DNA from 3 places in the Spirillospora sp. NPDC047418 genome. Region 1 is predicted to be linked to each of the others. Evidence: riboswitches for the same ligand, from Rfam matches in the RefSeq annotation. Region 1 holds a riboswitch; each other region holds the start of a gene.

What was found. Region 1 has a riboswitch for cobalamin ahead of metE (5-methyltetrahydropteroyltriglutamate--homocysteine S-methyltransferase). Riboswitches for the same ligand answer to the same signal wherever they lie in the genome.
Region 2: another riboswitch for cobalamin. It lies ahead of ABZ806_RS43990 (ribonucleoside-diphosphate reductase subunit alpha); the one in region 1 lies ahead of metE (5-methyltetrahydropteroyltriglutamate--homocysteine S-methyltransferase).
Region 3: another riboswitch for cobalamin. It lies ahead of cobN (cobaltochelatase subunit CobN); the one in region 1 lies ahead of metE (5-methyltetrahydropteroyltriglutamate--homocysteine S-methyltransferase).

What each region holds. Positions count from the first base shown of each region.
Region 1 covers NZ_JBEYTW010000148.1:321-8,008, forward strand. The annotation lists gene metE (5-methyltetrahydropteroyltriglutamate--homocysteine S-methyltransferase) at 1-2,006, opposite strand, end outside; cobalamin riboswitch at 2,112-2,320, opposite strand; gene rox (rifampin monooxygenase) at 2,354-3,799, opposite strand; gene ABZ806_RS43100 (serine/threonine-protein kinase) at 4,173-5,906, shown strand; gene ABZ806_RS43105 (CU044_2847 family protein) at 6,024-6,356, shown strand; gene ABZ806_RS43110 (trypsin-like peptidase domain-containing protein) at 6,353-7,688, shown strand, end outside.
Region 2 covers NZ_JBEYTW010000163.1:2,238-9,925, forward strand. The annotation lists gene ABZ806_RS43960 (zinc-dependent alcohol dehydrogenase family protein) at 1-663, opposite strand, end outside; gene ABZ806_RS43965 (acyl-CoA thioesterase) at 660-1,076, opposite strand; gene ABZ806_RS43970 (GlcG/HbpS family heme-binding protein) at 1,184-1,600, opposite strand; gene ABZ806_RS43975 (MarR family winged helix-turn-helix transcriptional regulator) at 1,700-2,137, shown strand; gene ABZ806_RS43980 (hypothetical protein) at 2,186-2,341, opposite strand; gene ABZ806_RS43985 (ribonucleotide-diphosphate reductase subunit beta) at 2,420-3,415, opposite strand; gene ABZ806_RS43990 (ribonucleoside-diphosphate reductase subunit alpha) at 3,439-5,733, opposite strand; cobalamin riboswitch at 5,823-6,045, opposite strand; gene ABZ806_RS43995 (hypothetical protein) at 6,162-6,836, shown strand; gene ABZ806_RS44000 (YcnI family copper-binding membrane protein) at 6,917-7,624, shown strand; gene ABZ806_RS44005 (copper resistance CopC family protein) at 7,621-7,688, shown strand, end outside.
Region 3 covers NZ_JBEYTW010000018.1:40,233-47,920, reverse strand. The annotation lists gene ABZ806_RS14280 (VWA domain-containing protein) at 1-743, shown strand, start outside; gene cobO (cob(I)yrinic acid a,c-diamide adenosyltransferase) at 745-1,347, shown strand; gene ABZ806_RS14270 (cobyrinic acid a,c-diamide synthase CobB) at 1,344-2,675, shown strand; gene cobN (cobaltochelatase subunit CobN) at 2,630-6,235, opposite strand; cobalamin riboswitch at 6,288-6,411, opposite strand; gene ABZ806_RS14260 (ferredoxin-like domain-containing protein) at 6,483-7,574, shown strand; gene ABZ806_RS14255 (precorrin-8X methylmutase) at 7,571-7,688, shown strand, end outside.

The DNA.
Region 1 (7,688 bases):
AGTTCCATGTGCGAGCGGGCCGCCTCCACGCTGGTGACGTCGGCGTCCAGCGCCCCGATCGCGCCGATGATCTCGCCGAACTCCGAGTAGCACATGTGGGTGTGGATCTGCGTGGTGTCCGCGACACCGGACGTCGCCAGCCGGAACGCGCCGACCGCCCAGTCGAGGTAGGCGGGACGGTCCGCGCCCCGCAGCGGCAGGAGTTCGCGCAGCGCCGGCTCGTCCACCTGGATGACGCGGATGCCGGCGGCCTCCAGGTCGGCGATCTCGTCCCGGAGCGCGAGCGCGACCTGGCGGGCCGTGTCGGCGAGCGGCTGGTCGTCGCGCACGAACGACCAGGCCAGCATCGTGACCGGCCCGGTGAGCATCCCCTTGACCGGCTTGGCCGTGAGGGACTGCGCGTACACGGCCCAGTCGACCGTCATCGGACGGGGCCGCGCGACGTCGCTGTGCAGGATCGGCGGGCGCACGTAACGCGACCCGTACGACTGCACCCATCCGTGCTCGGTCGCCGCGTACCCGTCGAGCTGCTCGGCGAAGTACTGCACCATGTCGTTGCGCTCGGGTTCGCCGTGCACGAGGACGTCCAGGCCGAGGTCCTCCTGGAGCGCGATGACGCGGGCGATCTCGTCCTTCATCGCGGCGGTGTAGCCGGCCTCGGTGAGACGTCCGGCCCTGCGGTCGGCGCGGGCCCGGCGGATCTCGGGGGTCTGCGGGAACGAGCCGATCGTGGTGGTCGCGAGGTCGGGCAGGCCGAGCGCGTCCCGCTGCGCGGCGAACCGGGCGTTGCGGTCGCCGCGCCGGGTGTCGCCGATGCCGCCGAGCCGCTCCCGGACGGCCCGGTCGACGCCCGCCTCGGGAAGCGGCGTGCCCGCCGGGATCGGGACGTCGTCGCTGAGCGCCCGTCCGAGCGCGACGACCTCGGCGACCTTCTGCCGGGCGAACGCGAGCCGTCCGCGGACGTCCGGGTCGAGCGCCGTCTCCGCGTCGAGGTCGAGCGGAACGTGCATCAGCGAGCAGGACGTCCCGACCACGATCTGATCGACGAGCCCCAGCACGGACGCGCAGGCGGACAGCGCCTTCCGGGTGTCGGTGCGCCACACGTTCCGGCCGTCGACGACCCCGGCGACGAGCGTCTTGCGCGGCAGGCCGCCGACCGACGCGAGCACCTCCACGTTGCCGGGCCCGGCGACGAGGTCGAGCCCCACCGCCTCGACCCGGCTCCGGGCCAGCACGCGCAACGCGTCCGCGCCGATCGTGCCGAAGTACGTGGCGACCATCAGCCGGGGCCTGCTGGACAGCTGCCCGAGTCGCGCGTAGGCGCGGGCGAGCGCGTCGATCTCCTCCTCGGTGCGGTCGGCGACGAGCACGGGCTCGTCCAGCTGCACCCACTGCGCGCCCGACCCGGCGAGCCGCTCCAGGATCTCGGCGTAGACGTCGACGAGCCCGTCGAGCAGGTCGAGCGTCCGGAACCCGTCCACCGCGGGCTTGGCGAGCAGCAGGTAGGTGAGCGGGCCGATGAGCACGGGACGCGTCTCGATGCCGAGCCCCCTCGCCTCCCGGTACTCGGCCAGCGGCTTGGCGGCGGCCCCGTCCGCGAGCCGGAACCTGGTGTCGGGCCCCAGTTCGGGGACGATGTAGTGGTAGTTGGTGTCGAACCACTTGGTCATCTCCAGCGGCGGCACGTCCTGGACACCGCGGGCCATGGCGAAGTACCGGTCGAGGCCCGTCAACGGCCGGTAGCGCTCCGGGACGGCGTCGACCAGCACGCTCGTGTCGAGCATCTGGTCGTAGAAGGAGAAGGTGTTCGACGGGATCGCGTCGACTCCGGCGTCCCGCAGGCCCGTCCAGACCTGGGCGCGCAGTTCGGCCCCGGTCCGCGCGAGCGCGTCGGCCGACGTCCTGGACGGGTCGGCGTCGACGCGTCCCGCCCAGTAGTCCTCGGTGGCGAACTTCAACTCCCGGCGTGCCCCGATTCGGGGGTATCCGAGGATCGTGGTGTTCATGGCGGCTTCCCTCGCTGTGCCACGGGCGGCCCTGGGGGCGGGCGGCACGGCGCGGCGGAACCGCGTCGCCGGCCGTCCCACGAGGCCGCGGACCACCGCGCACCGGGCGGCGCGCGGGCGGAGGCAGGTCTTCGGACTCGCGGGCATCGCCTCCGTGGAGGAGGCGTCCTACTGGCCGTCGCTTCCCAGGCCGGTGGGCCCAGTGCGTCTGACGGCGGTCGTTCCCGCTCACCGCTGCGGGGCAGTCCCGGACTCGCACCGGGTTCCCTCTTACGACGCTCGAAACGAGCGAACCATCCGCGTTCCGGAGTCTACCGCCGCACCGCCCGCACGCTCCTACCGCGCTGTCAGGTGGCGGGCGCGCCGAACCATCGCGGCAGGTGTTCGAGCAGGTCGGCCTGGTCTTCGCCGGCCCAGGCCACGTGGCCGTCCGGGCGCAGCAGGACGGCGGGAGCGTCGAGTTCCTCGCCGACGTCGGAGATGTCGGCGACGTGGTCGACGCGGTCGGCCCATCCGGCGACGGAGAGCCGGCCGGTCTGGTCGAGCAGCAGCCCGCGGCCCCTGTGCATCAGCCCGTAGAGGCGGCCGCGCTTCAGCCGGACGTCCCGGAGCCGCCGCCCGAGCAGGGCGTGGCCCTCGCCGAAGTCGTAGCGGACGCCGATCGCCGTGGTCTTCTCGATCAGGTACCGGGTCACCTCCTCGAAGTCCATCAGCTCCGCCAGCAGGGCGCGCACCACCTGCGGGCCCGGCTCCAAGGACAGCAGCTCGGCCTGCGCGCGGGTGTTGTTCAGCACGTCGGCGGCCACCGGTCGCCGCTCGGTCTCGTAAGTGTCGAGCAGCGCCTCCGGGGCCCGGCCGCCGACCGCGGCGGCGAGTTTCCAGCCGAGGTTGAACGCGTCCTGGACGCCGAGGTTGAGCCCCTGCCCGCCCAGCGGCGGGTGGACGTGCGCCGCGTCGCCGGCGAGCAGCACCCGTCCGGCCCGGTAGCGCTCGGCGAGCCGGGTGGCGTCGCCGAACCGGGACAGCCAGCGCGGCGAGTGGACGCCGAAGTCGGTGCCCGCGAATACCCGCAGCCGCCGCCTGACCTCGTCGAGCGTGGGCGGAGCGGTGCGGTCCTCGGACACGTCCCCGGCGAGCACGACGGCGCGGTAGACCCCGTCGCCGACGGGACCGACGCCGAACGTGCGATGGGTCTCGCGGACGTCCGCGACGATCGCGGCGATCTTCGCCGGGTCCTCGGTGGCCTGCATCTCGCCGGTCAGCCACTCGGTCGTCGGCGGCTCGCCGGGGAAGCCGACGCCGAGCAGCCTGCGCACCGTGCTGCGGCCTCCGTCGCAGCCGACGAGGTAGCGGGCGCGCAGCCGGGTGCCGTCGGCGAGGTCGGCGGTCACCCTGTCCTCGTCCTGGCTCAGCCCGACCAGTTCGCGGCCGCGCCGGACCTCGGCGCCGACCTCGGCGGCGCGCTCGGCCAGCAGCCGGTCGGTGACGGGCTGCGGGATGCCGAGGATGTAGGGATGCGCGGTGTCGAGCCGTTCGGGCTGCGGCTTGTCGATGGCGGCGAAATGGCCGCGGAGCGGGTACTTCGTGCCGTGCGCGAGGAAGCGGTCCAGCAATCCGCGCTGGTCCATGATCTCGATACTGCGCACATGCAGGCCGAGTGAGCGGACAATTCTCGTCGGTTCCGCGTCCTTCTCCAGCACGACGACCCGCACGCCGTGCAGCCGCAGTTCGGCCGCCAGCATCAGGCCGGTCGGCCCGCCACCGGCAACGATCACATCGATCTCGTCGATCAAGGAAACCCCCCGTTTCCGCAGGTTCTTGCGTCGGCCCACGATTCTGCGCCACCCCCCGGGTCTTGCCGCAAGCCCCCCTGCGTGCTATAAGTTAGAAGTGGCAAGGAGTGCATAAACCTCCTTGCCTTTTCTGTTTTCCGGGGACGCCGCCGCCGGTGCTTTGTGTGACTCGCCGTCCGTCGTCCGCCGTTTCCTGGCCGCCGGAACGGGCGGCGCCATCGTGAACGCCATGTCCCAATAGACGAAGTCCGGGTACGGGACGGCGAAGGCGGGCGGGTGCGAGTGCGTCCGAGGACGCAGACCGGGGTGATCGTTCTGGTTACGCTTGCCCTCAGATAGACAGCTGTGTTCGGCAGGCGTGAGGCGAGGTGGGATGTCCGGCGCAGGACTCAAGGGGCTCGGGGACGGCGATCCGGCGCGGGTCGGGCCGTACCGGCTGCTGGCGCGGCTCGGGGCGGGCGGGATGGGCCGGGTCTACCTCGGGCGCTCGCGGGGACGGCGGCTGGTCGCGGTCAAGATCGTCCACCCGCACTTCGCCGACAACGCCTCGTTCCGGCGCCGGTTCGCGAAGGAGGTCGCGGCGGCGCGCCGCATCGGCGGCTTCTACACGGCGCAGGTCGTGGACGCCGACACCGACGCCGACCCGCCGTGGCTGGTCACGGAGTACATCGCGGGGCCGACGCTGCAGGACGCCGTCGACGAGAACGGCCCGCTGCCCGAGGGCTCGGTGGCCGCGCTCGGCGCCGGGCTCGCCGAAGGGCTGCAGGCCGTCCACGACCAGAACGTCATCCACCGGGACCTCAAGCCGGGGAACGTGATGCTCGCCGCGGACGGGCCCCGGATCATCGACTTCGGCATCGCCCGCGCGATGGACGCCACCTCCCAGAGCATGACGGTCGTGGGCACGCCCGGGTACATGTCGCCCGAGCAGTACGTCGGCCGCGACATCGGACCGGCCAGCGACGTGTTCTGCCTGGCCGCCGTACTGACCTTCGCGGCGACCGGCCGCCACCCGTTCGGCGAGGGGCCGCCCGACGCGCTCGGCTACCGCGTCCGGCACGAGGACCCGGACCTGACGGGCGTCCCGGCGGCACTGCTGGAACTGATCGCGGCGGGGCTGGAGAAGGACGCGGACGACCGTCCCCCGACCGGCGAGTTCCTGGAGCGCCTCTCCGCGCTGGCCGCGGACGGCGGCATGCCGCTGCCGGAGACGTACAGCACGATGATCGCCACCCGCGTGGCGGAGACCGAGCAACTCGCGCAGCAGCCCGACACGGACGAACGGCCCCTGGCGGATCGGCCCCCGGCAGATCGGCCGCCGAAACCGCCCCGCCCACAGCCACAACCGCAGCCGCAGCCGCAGCCCCAGCCCCGACCGCAGGCGCAGGCGCAGGGGCGGCCTCCCCAACCCAAGGCGCCGGCGAAGCCGGCCGGCGGGATCGTCGCCGGGATCATCGGCGTCCTGCTGATCGCCTTGCTGATCGCCTTCTCTGTCAACGGCAAGCCGGGCACGTCGCACAATGCGGGCGCCACCTCGTCCCCGACGCCGTCCTCCAGCCGGACGTCCGGACTGACCGGCGACGAGGGGAGCACCCGGCGGCCGACGCGGAGCCTGTCCCCGACCCCGGACCCGACCTGGGAGGCGTTCGACGACATCTCGGTCAACGACTGCCTGGACGCCTACAAGGACCCCTACGACACCAACGAGTGGAGCGAGGACATGCCGCGCGCGGTGTCCTGCGACCGGAGCGACGCCTACGTGCGGGTGATCGGCGTGAAGAAGTCGAGCAGCGCGTGCGACTCCGAGGCGCTCGACGGTGAATCCTCGTGGCGGTCGCCCTCGCACGGCGGGGAAACGATCTACCTCTGCCTGCGGCGGCAGTTCCGGAAGGGCGAGTGCTTCCTGGGCAGGAAGGGCAGCAAGAAGGGCATGCCGGCCATCAACGGCCACGGCCTGATGACCTCGTGGAGCTGCGACTCGGAGCGCGTGCCCAAGAAATTCACCTACATCCTCCAGTTCACCGGCTACTACGAGAGCAGGTGCCCGGAAGGCTCGTGGCGGTGGACGGACTTCCGCAGGGGCGTCCTCTGCGCCCGCATCGTCTGACGCCCGTGTCGAGGCGCCCGGCGCGGGGGCCGGTACCCGCGTCCGCCGACCTGGTATTCGGCACTTTCGGCGGCGTTTCGCCACTGGCAGACTGAGGGGACGAAACGGGGAGGCCGTATGGAGGACACGTCCAATCGTGTGCCGGTGGACATGGGCGGGGCGACGCTCTACATCGAGGCGTCGGAACTGCACCCCGGCAGCGGCGGAGGCTTCGGCGAAGAGCGGGACATCGCCGCCACGAAACCGGACATGACCGAGGTGATCGCGGCGATCAGGCAGTTCAGCGAGCAGCTCGGGACGTCGCTGAGCGCGAGCGGCGCGACCCGGTTCGCGGTCGAGTTCGGGTGCGAGGTCGCCATGGAGACCGGGAAACTCGTGGCGGTGCTCGGCAAGGCGTCCGCGAAGTCCACGCTGAAGGTCACGATGGAGTGGGGGCAGCCGAGCCCATGAACGGGGGCCGGGCGGCGCTGGCCGAGGCACTGCGCGCCGCGACGGTCATGGTGTCGGCCGGGGACAGAATCGGTACCGGCTTCTTCGTCGCGCCCGGACAGGTGCTGACCTGCGCGCATGTCGTCACCGCGCCGGGAGTGGAACCCCCGGAGCAGGTGGTCGGGCAGTGGGGCCACCGCGAATTCAAGCTCGCCGTCACCCAGTCGGGATTTCTGGAAGAGCACGACCTGGCCTTGCTGAAGGTGGTCGGAGAACTCGACCATCCCGTGGCATGCCTGGCGGAGCAAATGGAGCCGGGCGACGAACTGTGGGCCTATGGGCATCCGGACGGCGCCTACCGGCAAGGCGATGTCATCCGTTCCGTCTATGACGGCCCCTCGGTGAATGCCGAAGGGGTTGAGCTGCTCAGGGTGACCGAGGGACGGGCCACCGAAGGTTTCAGTGGCGGCCCCGTGCTCAATTGGCGCACGGGCGGAGTGTGCGGGGTTCTGCGCCGTGCCGACGCCCCGCCCGGCGGCCCTCCGGGCGCCCGGCTCATCGGAGCGGCGCGCATTTTCGAGGCCGTCCCGGATCTGAAGCCGCCGTCGGTGCCGACACCCGACCGCCTGCCATGGTTCCGGCTGCTGGACGAAAGGCAATTGGCGGCGGGGCGCTGGTGCCACCCGAGCCCCCGGCTGCGCGGCTACCTCGAAGCCGCGCAGCTGACGGCGCGCGAGCATCCGTACCGGCTCGCGCTCGCCAACACGCCGCAACTCGGCTCGGTCTACCTGCGCCAGCAGGCGAGCCCGCTGATCCGGGGGCAGGAGGCGAAGGGGGACGGCGACGAGCTGGCGGCCGAGGCCCGGCCCGTTCACGCCGACCTCCTGCTCGAAGGCGACCGGCGGTGCGTGTTCGTGGTCGGCGGGCCCGGCACCGGCAAGTCGAGCCTGCTGCGCCACCTGGCGGAGACGAGCGCGGGCCGCTGGCTGGACGGCGCGGGCGCGCCGGGCGTGCCGGTCCTGGTCCCGGCCGGGGCGCTGGCCGCGGACTGCCCGCTGCCCGAGGCCCTCGCCGACGGAGTCACGGCGGCACTGGGTGCGCGCCTGGCGGATCGGCGGCTGGCGGACCTGTTCGAGGACGAGCCGCTGCCCGGCGTCCCCTGGGTGGTCCTCGTGGACGGGGTCGACGAGATCCTTGACCCCGAGCGCCGTCGGCGCGTGCTGGAAACGGTCGCGTTCTGGCGCTCGCGGTCTTCCCGGTACTCGTTCCTCGTGACGACCCGGCCACTGCCGCAGGGGCAATTGGACAGGTTCCGCGAGGACGGCCTGCCGTTCTACGAGATCGAGCCGTTCT
Region 2 (7,688 bases), on a different contig from region 1:
CGTGGCTGCACCGGCGGCCTTGGCGGCCAGGACGGCGGCGAGGCCGACGCCGCCCAGGCCGAAGACGGCGACGGTGTCGCCGGGGGTCACGGCCGCGCTGTAGAGGGCGGCGCCCGCGCCGGTGAGGACGGCGCAGCCGAACAGCGCCGCGATGTCGAACGGGAGGTCGCGGTCGATCTTCACGGCGGAGCGGGACGAGACGACGGTGTACTCGGAGAACGCCGAAACGCCCAGGTGGTGGTTGGGGCGGGTGCCGCCAGGGGCGACAAAGCGCTTGCCGCCGCCGAGGAGGGTGCCCGCGCCGTTGGCCGCCGCGCCGGGTCCGCAGAGGGCGGGGCGCCCGCCGACGCAGCGTTCGCAGTGGCCGCAGGCCGGAACGAACGCGAGGACGACGTGGTCGCCGGGGGCGAACTCGGTTCCCGGTCCGGTTTCGACCACTTCGCCGGCGGCCTCGTGACCGAGCGCCATCGGGAGCGGACGCGGGCGGGACCCGTTGACCACGGACAGGTCGGAGTGGCACAGCCCGGCCGCGCCGATGCGGATCAGGAGTTCGCCGGGGCCGGGCGGGTCGAGCCGCAGGTCGGCGATCTCCAGCGGGCGGGACGCGGCGTACGGGGCGGGTCGTCCCGACTCGACGAGGACGGCGGCGCGGGTCTCGGTCATGGGGTGAGCAGCTTCTCCATCTCGGTGCGGACGGCGCCCGCGATCTCGACCGGGCGGCGGGTGTGCCGGTCGACGAAGACGTGCACGAAGTGGCCCTCGGCGATGAGCGCCCCGTCGGAGGCCCGGAACATCCCGACCTCCCAGCGGACGCTGGAGCGGCCGAGCCTGCCGATGCGGAGACCGACCTTGATCGCGTCCGGGAACGACACCTCGGCCTTGTACTCGCAGTGCGACTCGACGCACAGCCCGATGGCGGCGGACGACGCGGGGTCGAAGCCGGCCGTCCGGATCATCCACTCGTTGATGACGGTGTCCATGAGCGAGTAGTGGACGACGTTGTTGACGTGCCCGTAGACGTCGTTGTCCTTCCACCGGGTCGGGACGTTCTCCCAGTGCTGGTACTCGCCGGTCATGAAGGGCAGCCTAGGGTCGTCCCGGGCCGTGCCGATACATCGGCCCGGTATGACGGTGACCACGCAAAACGACGTCCGGGCGTGCGAGGGCGCCTGCCCAACGGCGATCAGCGGTCGAGTGCTTCGACCAGTGCGAGCCCGGCGTCGGCGCACTCGTCGTCCTGCTCCGGCATGCCTCCGCTGACGGCGATCGCGCCGACGGCGGCGTCGCCGCGCCGGATCAGCCGGGAGCCCGCGCCCGCCACGACGGGTGTTCCCGCCACGCGGTCCAGTTGCGCGAAGAGTGCGGGCCACGCCTGCTCCAGACGCACCAGTTCGCTGCCGTCCCGGTGGAACAGCGCGACGCTGGACGCCTTCGCCGGGGCGATCCGAGCCGACAGCGGAGGCGCGCCGTCCATGCGGTCGAGGACCTGCAGGTGCCCGCCGCCGTCGACGATCGCGACGGTGACCCGCGCACCGAGCCCGGTGGCGTGCTCGCGTACGCGGACACTGACGGCCCGGGCTTCGTCCAACGTGAGTGACATCAGTCATCACCGTCCAATTTCCTTGGTCGAACCAACCTTGGTGCGACCAAGGTATCCTAGATTCGTGGGGTCGACCAAGGAATTGGCTAGACTTCGCGCATGGAGATGGAAGAGTCGCCGACCCGCCTGCGCGGCAAGCCGAGCTGGCTGATCAGCAAGGCTTCGGCGCGGGCGCATCGTCTCATCGGAGAGGCGATGACCGCTGCGGGCGGGCGCGCCTACCACTTCGCGATCCTCGCCGCGCTGGAGGAGTTCGGCCCCGACAGCCAGGTGCGGATCGGCCAACGGTGCGGAATCGACCAGAGCGACATGCACGCCATGCTCAATGAGCTGACGACGCAGGGCCACGTCGCGCGGGCCTCGGACCCCAGCGACCGGCGCCGCAACCTGATCACCCTGACCCCGGCGGGACGGCGACGGCTGGAAGAACTCGACAGGGCGCTCTCCAAGGTTCAGGACGACCTGTTGAACGCCCTGTCGGCCGACGAGCGCGACCGCCTCACCGCGCTGCTCACCCACGTCCTCGCTCTGACATGAGACGCGGAGGGCCCGCCCTCGGCGAGGGCGGGCCCTGGGGCGCGGGGGTCAGTGGCGGCGGCCACCGCCCCGGAATCGGGCGAGCAGGCCGCGCACCTTGGCCTGCGTGCGGGGGTCGCGGGCGTAGCGTTCGGCCTTCGCCCGCATCTTGCGGCCCTGCGGGCCCTTCGCGTACCTCATGATCCGGTTGACGACGGACGGCATTTCGTCCTCCTCGGCCTAGGTCCTCGTTCAACGAGCGCCCGGCCGAAGAAGTTCAGGTCGAAGAAGTGTCGAAGGAGTTCAGAACGCCTCGTCGAGGGCGACGGTCCCCTCGACGCCGATCTGGTACGCCGAGACCCGCCGCTCGAAGAAGTTGGACAGCTCCTGGACGTCCTGCAGCTCCATGAACGCGAACGGGTTCGCGGTGCCGTAGCGGGCGGGAAGGCCCAGCCGGACGAGCCGCTGGTCCGCCACGTACTCGAGGTAGGCGCGCATGTCGCCGGCGCTCATGCCGGGCAGCCCGTCGCCGCACAGGTCGCGGGCGAACGCCAGTTCCGCCTGGACGGCCTCCTCCAGCATCGTGGTGACCTGGGACGTCAGCTCGGCGTCGAACAGCTCCGGTTCCTCGGCCCGCACGGTGTCCACCACGGAGAACGCGAACTCCATGTGCATCGACTCGTCCCGGAAGACCCAGTTCGTCCCGGACGCGAGGCCGTTCAGCAGGCCGCGCGACCGCAGCCAGTACACGTACGCGAAGGCGCCGTAGAAGAACAGCCCCTCGATGCAGGCCGCGAAGCAGATGAGGTTGAGCAGGAACGTCCGGCGGTCGTCGGCGCTCCGGAGCTCGTCCAGGGCGCCGAGCGAGTCGATCCAGCGGAAGCAGAACTCCGCCTTCGCCCGGATGGACGGGATGTGCTCGATCGCCGCGAACGCCCGTGCGCGCTCGTCCTGATCGGGCAGGTAGGTGTCCAGGAGGGTGAGATAGAACTGTACGTGGACGGCCTCCTCATATAGCTGCCGGGACAGGTAGAGCCGGGCCTCCGGGGCGTTCACGTGCTTGTAGAGGTTCAGCACCAGGTTGTTCGCGACGATCGAGTCGCCGGTGGCGAAGAACGCGACGAGCCGGTTCACGAGGTGCAGTTCGGCGGGCGTGAGCCGCTCCAGGTCGGCGAGGTCGGACGCGAGGTCCACCTCCTCGACCGTCCACGTGTTGCGGATCGCGGCGCGGTACCGCTCGTAGAAGTCGGGGTAGCGCATGGGCCGCAGGGTCAGGTCCATGCCGGCGTCGAGCAGCATGCCGCGTCCTTCCGTTCGCGCGTTCACTGGCAGGCCTCGCAGGTCTCGGGGTTCTCAAGGGAGCACACGGCCGCCACCGAACCGGTGGACGCGACCGTCGTCTGCGCGATGCGCGTCGCCGGGCGGGAACGCAGGTAGTAGGTCGTCTTGAGGCCCGCGCGCCACGCATACGCGTACATCGAGGAGAGCTTGCCGATGGTCGGCGTCTCCATGAACAGGTTCAGCGACTGGGACTGGTCGATGTAGGGGGTGCGGGCGGCGGCGAGGTCGATGAGCGCCTTCTGCGGCAGTTCCCAGGCCGTCCGGTAGAGGGTGCGCATCTCGTCCGGCAGGCCGACGAGGCCCTGGACGGAGCCGTTCGCCTTCTTGACCGCCTCCCGGACGGCCGGCGTCCACAGCCCGAGCGACTTCAGGTCCTCGACCAGGTAGCCGTTGATCTGCAGGAACTCGCCGGACAGCGTCTCGCGCTTGAACAGGTTGGACACCTGCGGCTCGATGCACTCGAAGCAGCCCGCGATGGACGCGATCGTCGCGGTCGGCGCGATCGCGATCAGCAGCGAGTTGCGCAGGCCGGTCTCGGCCACCCGTGCGCGGAGCGCCTCCCAGTCGGCGGGACGGGTCGGCGACGCGTCCGGGAAGTGGTCGACGTGGAGCCGGCCGCGAGCCGTGCGCGTCCTGCCGTAGGCGGGCAGCGGGCCCTGCGCGGCGGCGAGATCGGCGGACGCGCCATAGGCGGCCAGCGCGATCTCCTCGGCGATGCGTGTCGACAGCGTGTGGGCCTCGTCCGAGTCGAACGGAAGACGCAGCGTGAAGAAGACGTCCGCCAGACCCATCACGCCCAGGCCGACCGGTCGCCACTTACGGTTGGCCTTCTCCGCCTCAGGCGTGGGGTAGAAGCCCTTGTCGATGGTGCGGTCCAAGAACCGGACGGCGGTGCGGACAGTCGAACGAAGCCGCTCCCAGTCGACCCCGGCCGGCGTGACGTGTGCGGCCAGATTCACCGATCCGAGGTTGCAGACGGCCGCTTCGCCGTCGCTCGTCACCTCAAGGATCTCCGTGCACAGGTTCGACAGGTGGACGGTCTGGCCGGGCTCGGCGGTCTGGTTGCAGGCGCGGTTGGCGGCGTCCTTGAACGTCATCCACCCGTTGCCCGTTTCGGCGAGGGTGCGCATCATCCGCCCGTACAGCTTGCGCGCCGGGACCTGCCGGACGTACCGGCCGTCCCGCTCCGCCGCCCGGTACGCCTCGTCGAACGCCTCGCCCCACAGGTCCGCCAGCTCGGGGACCTCCTTCGGGTCGAACAGCGACCAGGTCGCGTCGTCCTCGACGCGGCGCATGAACTCGTCCGGGATCCAGTTGGCGAGGTTGAGGTTGTGGGTGCGGCGCGCGTCCTCGCCCGTGTTGTCGCGCAGTTCGAGGAACTCCTCGACGTCGGCGTGCCACGGCTCCAGGTACACGCAGGCCGCGCCCTTGCGGCGACCGCCCTGGTTGACGGCGGCGACGGACGCGTCCAGCGTGCGCAGCCACGGGACGATGCCGTTCGAATGCCCGTTGGTGCCGCGGATCAGCGACCCCCGCGACCGGACCTTCGTCCACGAGATCCCGATGCCGCCCGCGTACTTGCTGAGCCGCGCAACCTGCCCGTACCGGTCGTAGATCGACTCCAGCTCGTCGCGCGGCGAGTCGAGCAGGAAGCAGGACGACAGCTGCGGGCGGCGCGCCGCCGCGTTGAACAGCGTCGGTGAGCTGGGCAGATAGCGCAGCGTGCTGAGCAGCCCGTACAGCTCCGCCGCCTCCCGCACGGTGTCGGCCAGCCCGCACGCCACGCGCAGCAGGAAGTGCTGCGGGCGTTCCAGGACGAGCCGCGAACGCGGATGCTTCAGCAGATACCGGTCGTAGAGGGTGCGCAGCCCGAAGTACTCGAACCGGTCGTCGGCGGAGTCGTCGACCAGCGCGTCGAGGGCGGCGGCGTTCGCGGCGACGAACGCGGCCGGGTCGTCCGCCAGCAGTCCTGCGCGGTGCGCGGCGGCGACCGACTCGGCGAACGTCACCACTCCGGCGGACGCCGCCTCGTCCCTGATCCGGGCGCCGAGCAGCCGCGCGGCGACCTTGGAGTAGCCGGGTTCGGCGGGCACCAGGGCGGCGGCCTCGCCGATCGCGAGGTCGCGCAGCGCCGCCGTGTCCAGCCCGTCCCCGGAGCGGACGGCGGCCAGCACCCGTCCCGGCTCGACGTCCGGTACGCCGTCGCAGGCGGCCTCGACCTCCGCGCCGATCCCCCGCCACGACGCCGCCGGCGGCGCCACCAGAGCCTGTGTCACGTGCCTCTCCCCTCGCAAGCCGCCTCGCGGAGACATGCGAACGGGGCGCGACGGCACGCCGCGTTCCGCCCTCCGGCCCACCCGCGAGACCTGGACGTATCGCGCTGGCAGGTCTTCGGACTCGCGGGCGTCGCCTCCTCGCCGGAGGCGGCCTACTGACCGTCGCTTCCCAGGCCCGCGATGGACCCAGTGCTCGATGACGGCGGCCGTTCCCACTCACCGCTGCGGGGCAGTCCCGGATTCCCACCGGGTTCCCTCTTACGTCGCCCCCGCCGCGAACGGCGGGGGCGAACCAGCACGGGATTGAACCCTACATCTAGTTCGCGATCTTTGTGCAACCCCAAGATGTTGGGTGTGTCGGCGCGGTCGCCGGAGTTGCAGCGGGTCGGCTGCGGGGTCGGCGGGGGTGGTGGCACGATGGTCCCGTCATGTCCGAACGCCCCCGCGATCCCCTGTTCCGGACCGCCCGCGCCGCGGTCTTCGCGACCGTGTGCGTCGCGCTGGCCGTCCTCGGGCACGTCCTCGCAGGTGGCGCCGCGGTGCCGCTGTGGGCGGGGACGGCGGGGCTCGGCGCGGTCCTCGGCGTGACGCTGATGCTGGCGGGCCACGAACGCTCCCTCGCCACGATTTTGGGCGGGCTCCTCGGCGGGCAGTTCGCGCTGCACACGCTGTTCACCGGCGCGGCGCCGCACCCCGCACCGGTCACGCCCGCGATGTCCGCGATGCCCGCGATGGCGGACCACACGCCCGCCATGCACGCCGCCATGTCGGCCGGCGCGAACACCTTGGCGGCACCGGCCCCGCACGACGCCAACGGCCTGGTCATGACGCTCGCGCACTGCGTGGCCGCGCTGGTCGCCGCGTGGTGGCTGCGGCGCGGCGAGCGGGCCGCGTGGGCGATGGCGCGCCGGGTCGCCGCCGCGACCGACCGTCCCGTCCGGGCGCTGCTGGCCCTGCTGACCGTCGAGCCGGCCGCGTCCCCGCGTCCCGTCCCGGCGGCTCCGGCGGCGGACGAGGCACCGTCCGTCGGCCGGGTGCTGCGGCACCAGGTGGTCGAGCGGGGTCCCCCACCGCGTTCGAGGGCGCTCGCACACCTCTGCTGAGGCGGGCGCCGTACGTCACCGGACGCCGATCCGCGGCGCATCCGGCGCTTCTTCCGTACGACTCGAACGGACCTTTCCTCATGCCCTTCCTCACGCATGCCCGGCGCGCCGGCGCCCTCGCGTCCCTCGCCGCCCTGGCCGTGGTCGGCGCGGCGACGGCCGCGTCCGCGCACGTCACCGCCAACCCGAAGACCGCCGAGCAGGGCTCCTACGCCAAGGTGTCCTTCCGGGTGCCGAACGAGCGCGACAACGCCTCCACCACCAAGGTCGTGGTGCACCTGCCGGTCGACCACCCGCTGGCGTCGGTGTCCGTCCGCCCGACCCCCGGCTGGACGGTGAAGGCCGAGAAGTCCAAGCTGCCGAAGCCGATCAAGGCGCACGGCGGCGAGCTGACCGAGGCCGTCACCACGATCACCTGGACGGGCGGCAAGATCGAGCCGGGCCAGTTCCAGGAGTTCGACGTCTCCATGGGCCCGCTGCCGACCGACACCGACCAGATCATGTTCAAGGCCGACCAGACGTACTCGGGCGGAGAGGTCGTCAAGTGGGAGGAGGAGCCGGCCGAGGGCGCCGCCGAACCGGAGCACCCGGCGCCGACCCTCAAGCTCACCCCGAAGGACGCCGCGCCCACGGCCGGCCTCACCGCCGAGCAGCAGCCCGCCGCCAAGAGCACGGCGTCGTCCAGTGACGGGACGGCCCGCCTCCTCGGCGGCATCGGCATCGCGGCCGGCGTGATCGGCGTCGGCGTCGGCGGCTACGGCCTGAGCCGCGCGCGGAGCCGGGCATGATCCGGGCGACGCGGCGGCTCGCGGCCGGCGCGCTGGCGGTCGGGACGGCCCTCGCCCTGACGGC
Region 3 (7,688 bases), on a different contig from region 1:
TGCCGGGCGTCGGGGACGGCGCGGCGGGGCGCCGGTCGCGGGCGCGGACGGCGCGGGGCCGGGTCACCGGGGCGCGCCGCCCGGCCGAGCGGGTGCGGGATCCGCACGTGGTGGCGACGCTGCTGGCCGCCGCGCCGCATCAGCGGGCCCGCGGGCGGTCCGGCCCGGGGCTGGTGCTGCGGGCGGGCGATGCGCGCGAGGCGGTCCGGGAGGGGCGCGAGGGCAACCTGGTGCTGTTCGTCGTGGACGCCAGCGGCTCGATGGCGGCACGCCGCCGGATGACAACGGTGAAGACGGCCGTGCTGAGCCTGCTGCTGGACGCCTACCAGCGCCGCGACAAGATCGGCCTGATCACCTTCCGGGGGCGGACCGCCGACCTGGTGCTGCCGCCGACGTCGTCGGTGGAGGCGGGCGCGGCGCGGCTGCGGGCGCTGCCGACCGGGGGGCGCACGCCGCTGTCCGCCGGGCTCGTCCGGGCCGCCGAGGTGCTGCGCACCGAGCGGCTGCGGGACCCGGCACGGCGCCCGCTGGTCGTGGTCGTCACCGACGGGCGCGCCACCGCCGGCGGCGACGTGGACCGGGCGGCCGGGCTGCTCGCGGGCACGGCCGGGATCGTCGTGGACTGCGAGGACGGCCCGGTCCGGCTCGGCCTCGCGGGACGGCTCGCGGCCCGGCTGGGCGCGCGGCTCGTCCCGCTCGGAGAACTCGATGGAATCGTGCGCGAGCACAGGAAGGCGGCCTGACATGCCCCAGGGAAAGCCCGTGTCCGTCCCCGACGACGGCCTCACCACCCGGCAGCGCCGCAACCGGCCGCTGCTGATCGTCCACACCGGGCCGGGGAAGGGCAAGTCGACGGCCGCGTTCGGGATGGCGCTGCGGGCCTGGAACCAGCGCTGGCCGGTCGGGGTGTTCCAGTTCGTGAAGTCGGCGAAGTGGCGGATCGGCGAGGAGCGGGCGCTGCGGGTGCTGGGCGACAGCGGCGAGGGCGGTCCGGTCGCCTGGCACAAGATGGGCGAGGGCTGGTCGTGGATCCAGCGGCCCGGCTCGGAGGCGGACCACGCGGCGGACGCGCGGGAGGGCTGGGCGCAGATCAAGCGGGACCTGGCCGCCGAGACGTACCGTTTCTATGTGCTCGACGAATTCACCTATCCGCTCAAGTGGGGCTGGCTCGATCTGGACGACGTCGTGGAGACGCTGACGTCCCGTCCGGGCGCGCAGCACGTCGTCGTCACCGGGCGGGACGCGCCGGAGCGGCTCCTCGGGGTCGCCGACCTGGTGACGGAGATGGGGAAGGTCCGGCATCCGATGGACGCCGGCCAGAAGGGGCAGCGGGGCATCGAGTGGTGATCCCGCGGCTCGTCGTCGCGGCCCCCGCGTCCGGGAGCGGCAAGACCACGGTCGCGACCGGGCTGATCGCGGCCCTGCGCGCGCGGGGGCTCGCGGTGTCGCCGCACAAGGTCGGCCCCGACTACATCGACCCCGGCTACCACGCGCTCGCGGCGGGACGCCCCGGCCGCAACCTCGACCCGTGGCTCGTGGGCGAGGAGCGGATCGCGCCGTTGTTCCTGCACGGCGCGGCAGGCTGCGACGCGGCCGTGGTCGAAGGGGTGATGGGGCTCTTCGACGGGCGGGGCGACACGGGTTTCGCCTCCACCGCGCATGTCGCGCGACTGCTCGCCGCCCCGGTCGTGCTGGTCGTGGACGCGGCGCGGCAGAGCCGGTCGGTGGCGGCGCTCGTGCACGGGTTCGCGACGTTCGAGCCGGGGGTGCGGATCGGCGGCGTCATCCTGAACCGGGTCGGCTCGGACCGGCATGAGGAGCTGTGCCGGAGCGCGCTGGAGTCGACCGGGATACCGGTGCTGGGCGCGATCCGGCGGTGCGATGCGGTCGTGAACCCGTCCCGGCACCTCGGGTTGATCCCGGCTGCGGAGCGCGGGACGGAGGCCGTGCGGGCGGTGCGGCGGCTCGGTGAGCTGATCGCCGGGTCGTGCGACGTGGCGGGGCTGCTGCGCCTGGCGGGCACCGCTCCCCCGCTGCCCGGCCCGGCGTGGGACGCGTCCGAGCATGTCGAGCCGGTCGGCGGGCGCCCGGTCGTCGCGGTGGCGGGCGGGTCGGCCTTCACCTTTTCTTATAGGGAGCACGTGGAGTTGCTGCGCGCGGCGGGCGCCGACGTGGCGGTGTTCGACCCGCTGCGGGACGAGGCCCTGCCCGGCGGGACGGCCGCGCTGGTCATCGGCGGCGGGTTCCCGGAGGTGCACGCCGCCGAGCTGGCCGCCAACGAGCCCATGCGCAAGGCCGTGGCCGCGTTCGGCGGGCCGATCGCCGCCGAATGCGCAGGACTCCTCTACCTGTGCGACGAACTCGACGGGCTGAAGATGTGCGGGCTCGTTCCGGGGCGGGCGCGCATGACGTCCCGGCTGACGCTCGGCTACCGGGAGGCCGTCGCCGTCGCCGAGTCGCCGCTGACCCGCGCGGGCGAGCGGTTCCGGGGCCACGAGTTCCACCGGACGGCCCTGAGCGGCGGCGCGGAGCCGCTGTTCCGCTGGCGGGACGGCGGCGACGGGTTCGGGAGCGACCGGATCACCGCGTCCTACCTGCACCTGCACTGGGCCGGGTATCCGGAACTGGCTCAGCGGCTGGTGTCGTCCTCCAGGTCGCCTTCCGTCTTGAGGTAGACCTCCTGCAGGCCCTGGAGGACCTCCGGGTCGGGGTGCTCCCACATGCCGCGCTCGGCGGCCTCCAGCAGCCGCTCGGCGATGCCGTGCAGCGCCCACGGGTTCGACTCCGCCATGAAGTCCCGGTTCTCGTCGTCCAGGACGTAGGCGGCGGTGAGCCGGTCGTACATCCAGTCGGCCATGACGCCGGTGGTGGCGTCGTAGCCGAACAGGTAGTCGACGGTCGCGGCCAGCTCGAACGCGCCCTTATAGCCGTGCCGGCGCATCGCGGCGAGCCACTGCGGGTTGACGACGCGGGCCCGGAAGATCCGCGCGGTCTCCTCGGAGAGCGTGCGGGTGCGGACGGCGTCCGGGCGGGTGCTGTCGCCGACGTAGGCGTCCGGGGCCTTGCCGGTCAGGGCCCGGACGGTGGCGATCATGCCGCCGTGGTACTGGAAGTAGTCGTCGGAGTCGGCGATGTCGTGCTCGCGGGTGTCGACGTTCTTCGCGGCGACCGCGATGCGGCGGTAGGCGTTCTCCATGTCGTCGCGGGCGGGGACGCCGTCGAGGTCGCGCCCGTAGGCGTGGCCGCCCCACACCGCGTACACCTCGGCGAGGTCGGCGTCGTCGCGCCAGGTGCGGCTGTCGATGAGCGGCAGCAGCCCGGCCCCGTAGGCGCCGGGCGCCGACCCGAAGATGCGGCGGGCGGCGCGCCGTTCGTCGCCGTGCGCCTCCCGGTCGGCCTGGACGTGGGCGCGGACGTAGTTGTCTGCGTCGGGCTCGTCCAGGGCCGCGACGAGGCGGACGGCGTCGTCCAGCATGGCGACGACGTGCGGGAACGCGTCCCGGAAGAAGCCGCTGATGCGGACGGTCACGTCGATGCGCGGCCGGCCGAGCTCCGCGAGCGGGATCGGCTCCAGATCCGTGACGCGGCGGGACGCCTCGTCCCATGCCGGGCGGACGCCGAGCAGGGCCAGCACCTCGGCGATGTCGTCGCCGGCCGTGCGCATCGCGCTCGTCCCCCACACCGACAGGCCCACCGAGCGCGGCCACTCGCCGCCGTGGTCGGCGCGGTAGCGGTCGAGGAGCGAGGCGGCCATCGCCTGCCCGGTCTCCCAGGCGAGGCGGCTCGGGACGGCGCGCGGGTCCACCGAGTAGAAGTTCCGGCCGGTCGGCAGGACGTTCACGAGGCCGCGCAGCGGCGACCCGCTCGGCCCGGCCGGAATGTAGCCGCCGTCCAGGGCGTGCAGGACGTGGTCGACTTCGTCGGACGTGCGGGCCAGCCGCGGGACGATCTCGGCGGCGGCGAACTCCAGGACCCGCCCCACGAGTTCGCGCCGCTCCTCGGAGATCGGCCGGGCGACTTCGGGGACCGCTTCCACGGCCCAGCCCGCGTCCTCCATGCCCTGGACGAGTGACCGGGCGGTGGCCTCGGCGGCGTCCACGTCGGCGAGGGCCTCGGAGCCGTCCTCGGCCAGGCCGAGCGCCTCGCGCAGGCCCGGCAGCGTCTCCCGCCCCGACCACATCTGCCGGGCGCGGAGCATGGCCAGCACCAGGTCGACGCGGGTCTCGCCCTCCGGCGCCCGGCCGAGCACGTGCAGGCCGTCGCGGATCTGCGCGTCCTTCACCTCGCACAGCCAGCCGTCCACGTGCAGGAGGAAGTCGTCGAACTCGGTGTCGTGCGGGCGGTCGTCCAGTCCGAGGTCGTGGTCGAGCTTCGCGGCCTGGATCAGCGTCCAGATCTGCGCCCGGATCGCGGGGAGCTTCGCGGGGTCCATCGCCGCGATGGCGGCGTGCTCGTCGAGGAGCTGTTCGAGGCGGGCGATGTCGCCGTAGGTCTCCGCGCGCGCCATCGGCGGCACCATGTGGTCGACGAGGACGGCGTGCGCGCGGCGCTTGGCCTGCGTCCCCTCCCCCGGGTCGTTGACGAGGAACGGGTAGATCAGCGGGACGTCGCCGAGCGCGGCGTCGGTGCCGCACGACGCCGACATGCCCGCCGCCTTGCCGGGCAGCCACTCCAGGTTGCCGTGCTTGCCGACGTGCACGATGGCGTGCGCGCCGAACTCGTCCGACAGCCACCGGTACGCGGCCAGGTAGTGGTGGCTGGGCGGCAGATCGGGGTCGTGGTAGATCGCGATGGGGTTCTGCCCGAAGCCGCGCGGCGGCTGCACCATCACGACGACGTTCCCGGCGCGGAGCGCGGCGAGGACGATGTCGCCGTCCTGGACGAACAGCTGCCCCGGCGGCGGGCCCCAGTGCAGCTCCATCTCCCCGCGCAGCTCCTCGGGGAGCGTGCGGTACCAGCGTTCGTAGGACGCGGCGGAGATCCGGACCGGGTTGCCGGCGAGCTGCTCCTCGGTGAGCCAGTCCTCGTCCTGGCCGCCGGCCGCGATCAGCGCGTGGACGAGCGCGTCGCCGTCCTGCTCGCGGACGCCGGGGAAGCCCTCGCCGAGGTCGTAGCCCTCCGCCGCGAGGCGGGCCAGCAGCCGGACGGTGCTCGCCGGGGTGTCGAGGCCGACGGCGTTGCCGACGCGGGAGTGCTTCGTCGGATACGCCGACAGCATCACCACGACGCGGCGCCCGGCGACCGGGGTGTGGCGCAGCCGGCCGTGCCGGACGGCGATCCCGGCGACCCGCGCGGCGCGCTCGGGGTCGGCCCGGTAGACGGTGAGGCCGTCCTCGTCGATCTCCTTGAACGAGAACGGGACGGTGATGACGCGGCCGTCGAACTCGGGGATCGCGACCTGCGACGCGGCGTCCAGCGGGGACAGCCCGTCGTCGCTCGCCGCCCAGGCGGCGCGGCTCGTGGTGAGGCACAGGCCCTGCAGGATCGGGACGTCCAGCGCGGCGAGGGCGCCCACGTCCCACGCCTCGTCGTCACCGCCCGCCCCGGCCGTCGCGGGCCGCGTCCCACCCGCCGCGAGCACGGTCACGACCAGCGCGTCCGCCCGGCGGAGCGTGTCGAGCAGTTCGGGTTCGGCGGCGCGCAGGGACGAGCAGAAGACGGGCACGGCCTGCCCGCCGGCGTCCTCGACGGCCGTGCACAGCGCCTCCACGAACGCGGTGTTCCCGGCCACGTGGTGGGCGCGGTAGTACAGCACGCCGATGACCGGGCCCTCGGCGGTACGGGGTTCGCGTTCGAGCCGTCCCCACGTCGGTGCGGCGGCCGGCGGCGCGAACCCGCGCCCGGTGAGCAGCACGGTGTCGGACAGGAACGCGTGCAGCTCGGCGAGGTTGCCGGGGCCGCCGTGCGCGAGGTAGGCGTGCGCTTCGGCGCACACGCCGCCGGCGACGCCGCCGCCGAGCCGGGACAGCTCCATCAGCTCGGCGTCGGGGGCCTGCTCGCCGCCGAGGACGACCACCGGGCGGGGCCCGGCGAGCAGCGCGTCGAGCCCGTCCTCCCAGGCCCGGCGCCCGCCGAGCAGCCGGACGACGACGAGGTCGGTGCCCTCGACGAGGTCCGGCAGGTCGTGCACGGTGAGCCGGGCCGGGTTGCCGAGCCGGTAGGCGGCGCCGGACGCACGGGCGCTCAGCAGATCGGTGTCGGACGTCGACAGCAGCAGGACGGTGCCAGCGGACACGGCCGTTCCTCCCCTGGGGTCCTCGCCCCGGTCGCGGGTGTCACGACGGCAGGAGTCTCCTGGCTCCCGGATCGATGCTCGCCCCGGCCTTCCCGTCCGTGCGGACAGTGGCCTCAAGCGGGGTTCGCTCCCCGGTCACAGTGGCGGGACCGCGCCGGATTCGCACCGGCTTCCTCCCATTGCCATCGCCTGGGGAGAACAGTACGGCAGCGCGGGCCGCCCGCAAAGTGTGGTTAACATCCTCCCCGTGCCGAATGCCAGACTCCGTGCCGACGCCTGCCCCGGCGCGCTGCGCACCCACGACGCCGCCGACGGGCCGCTGGCGCGCGTCCGCGTGCCGGGCGGCGCGGTCTCGTCCGCGCAACTCCGGGTGCTCGGCGCCGCCGCCCGGGAGCTGGGCCGGGACGTGATCGAGCTCACCTCCCGGGGCAATCTCCAGCTGCGCGGCGTCCGCGATCCGGCGGCGCTCGCGGAGCGGCTGGGAACGGCCGGGCTGCTGCCGTCGCCGTCCCACGAGCGGGTCCGCAACATCGTCGCGTCCCCGCTCGGCGGCCGCGGCGAGCACGGCGCTCTGGCGACGGATCCGCTGGTCACGGCCCTCGACCGGGCGCTGTGCGCGCGTCCCCGGCTGGCGGGGCTGCCGGGCCGCTTCCTGTTCGCCTTCGACGACGGCACCGGCGACATGCTCGCGATGGAGGCCGACCTGACCTGCACCCCGGCCGGACTCCACCTCGCCGGGACACGGCTGCCGCTCCGCGATGGCGCGGTGCCGCTGATGGTCGCGGCGGCGGAGGCGTTTCTCGACGTCCGGGAGGACGCGTGGCGGCTCGCGGAGGTTCCGGACGGGGCGCGGCTGGTCGCGGAACGGCTCGGGACCGATCGCGAAGAGGCCGGTGCCCGTCCCGGCCCCCGCCGCCCGTACGCCGGGGTCATCGAGCAGCGGGACGGGCTCGTCGCGCTGGAGGCCGTACCGCCCCTCGGACGGTTGTCCGGAGCGCAGGCGGAGGCGCTCGCCCACGTAGCGGACGAGGTGCGGGTGACGCCGTGGCGGAGTGCCGTGCTGCGCGACCTGAGCCCGGACGGGGCCGGACGGGTCGCGGCGCGGCTCGGCGCGGCGGGGTTCGCCGTCGATCCGGCGTCGCCATGGGTCGGGGTGTCGGCGTGCACGGGCAGCCCCGGGTGCGCGAAGTCGCGCGGAGATGTGCAGGGCGAGGCGCGGCGGTGGGCCGGCGGGCTGCGGCGCGCCCCGGAGGCAGCCGTCCACTGGGCGGGGTGCGAGCGGCGCTGCGGGATGCCCCGCGGCCCGGTCGAACTGAGGATGGCGGAGGAGCAGCGGTGATCGACTATGTCCGGGACGGCGCCGAGATCTACCGGCGGTCGTTCGCGACGATCCGTGCGGAGGCCGACCTGTCGGGCCTGCCGGACGACGTGGCGCGGGTCGCCGTCCGGATGA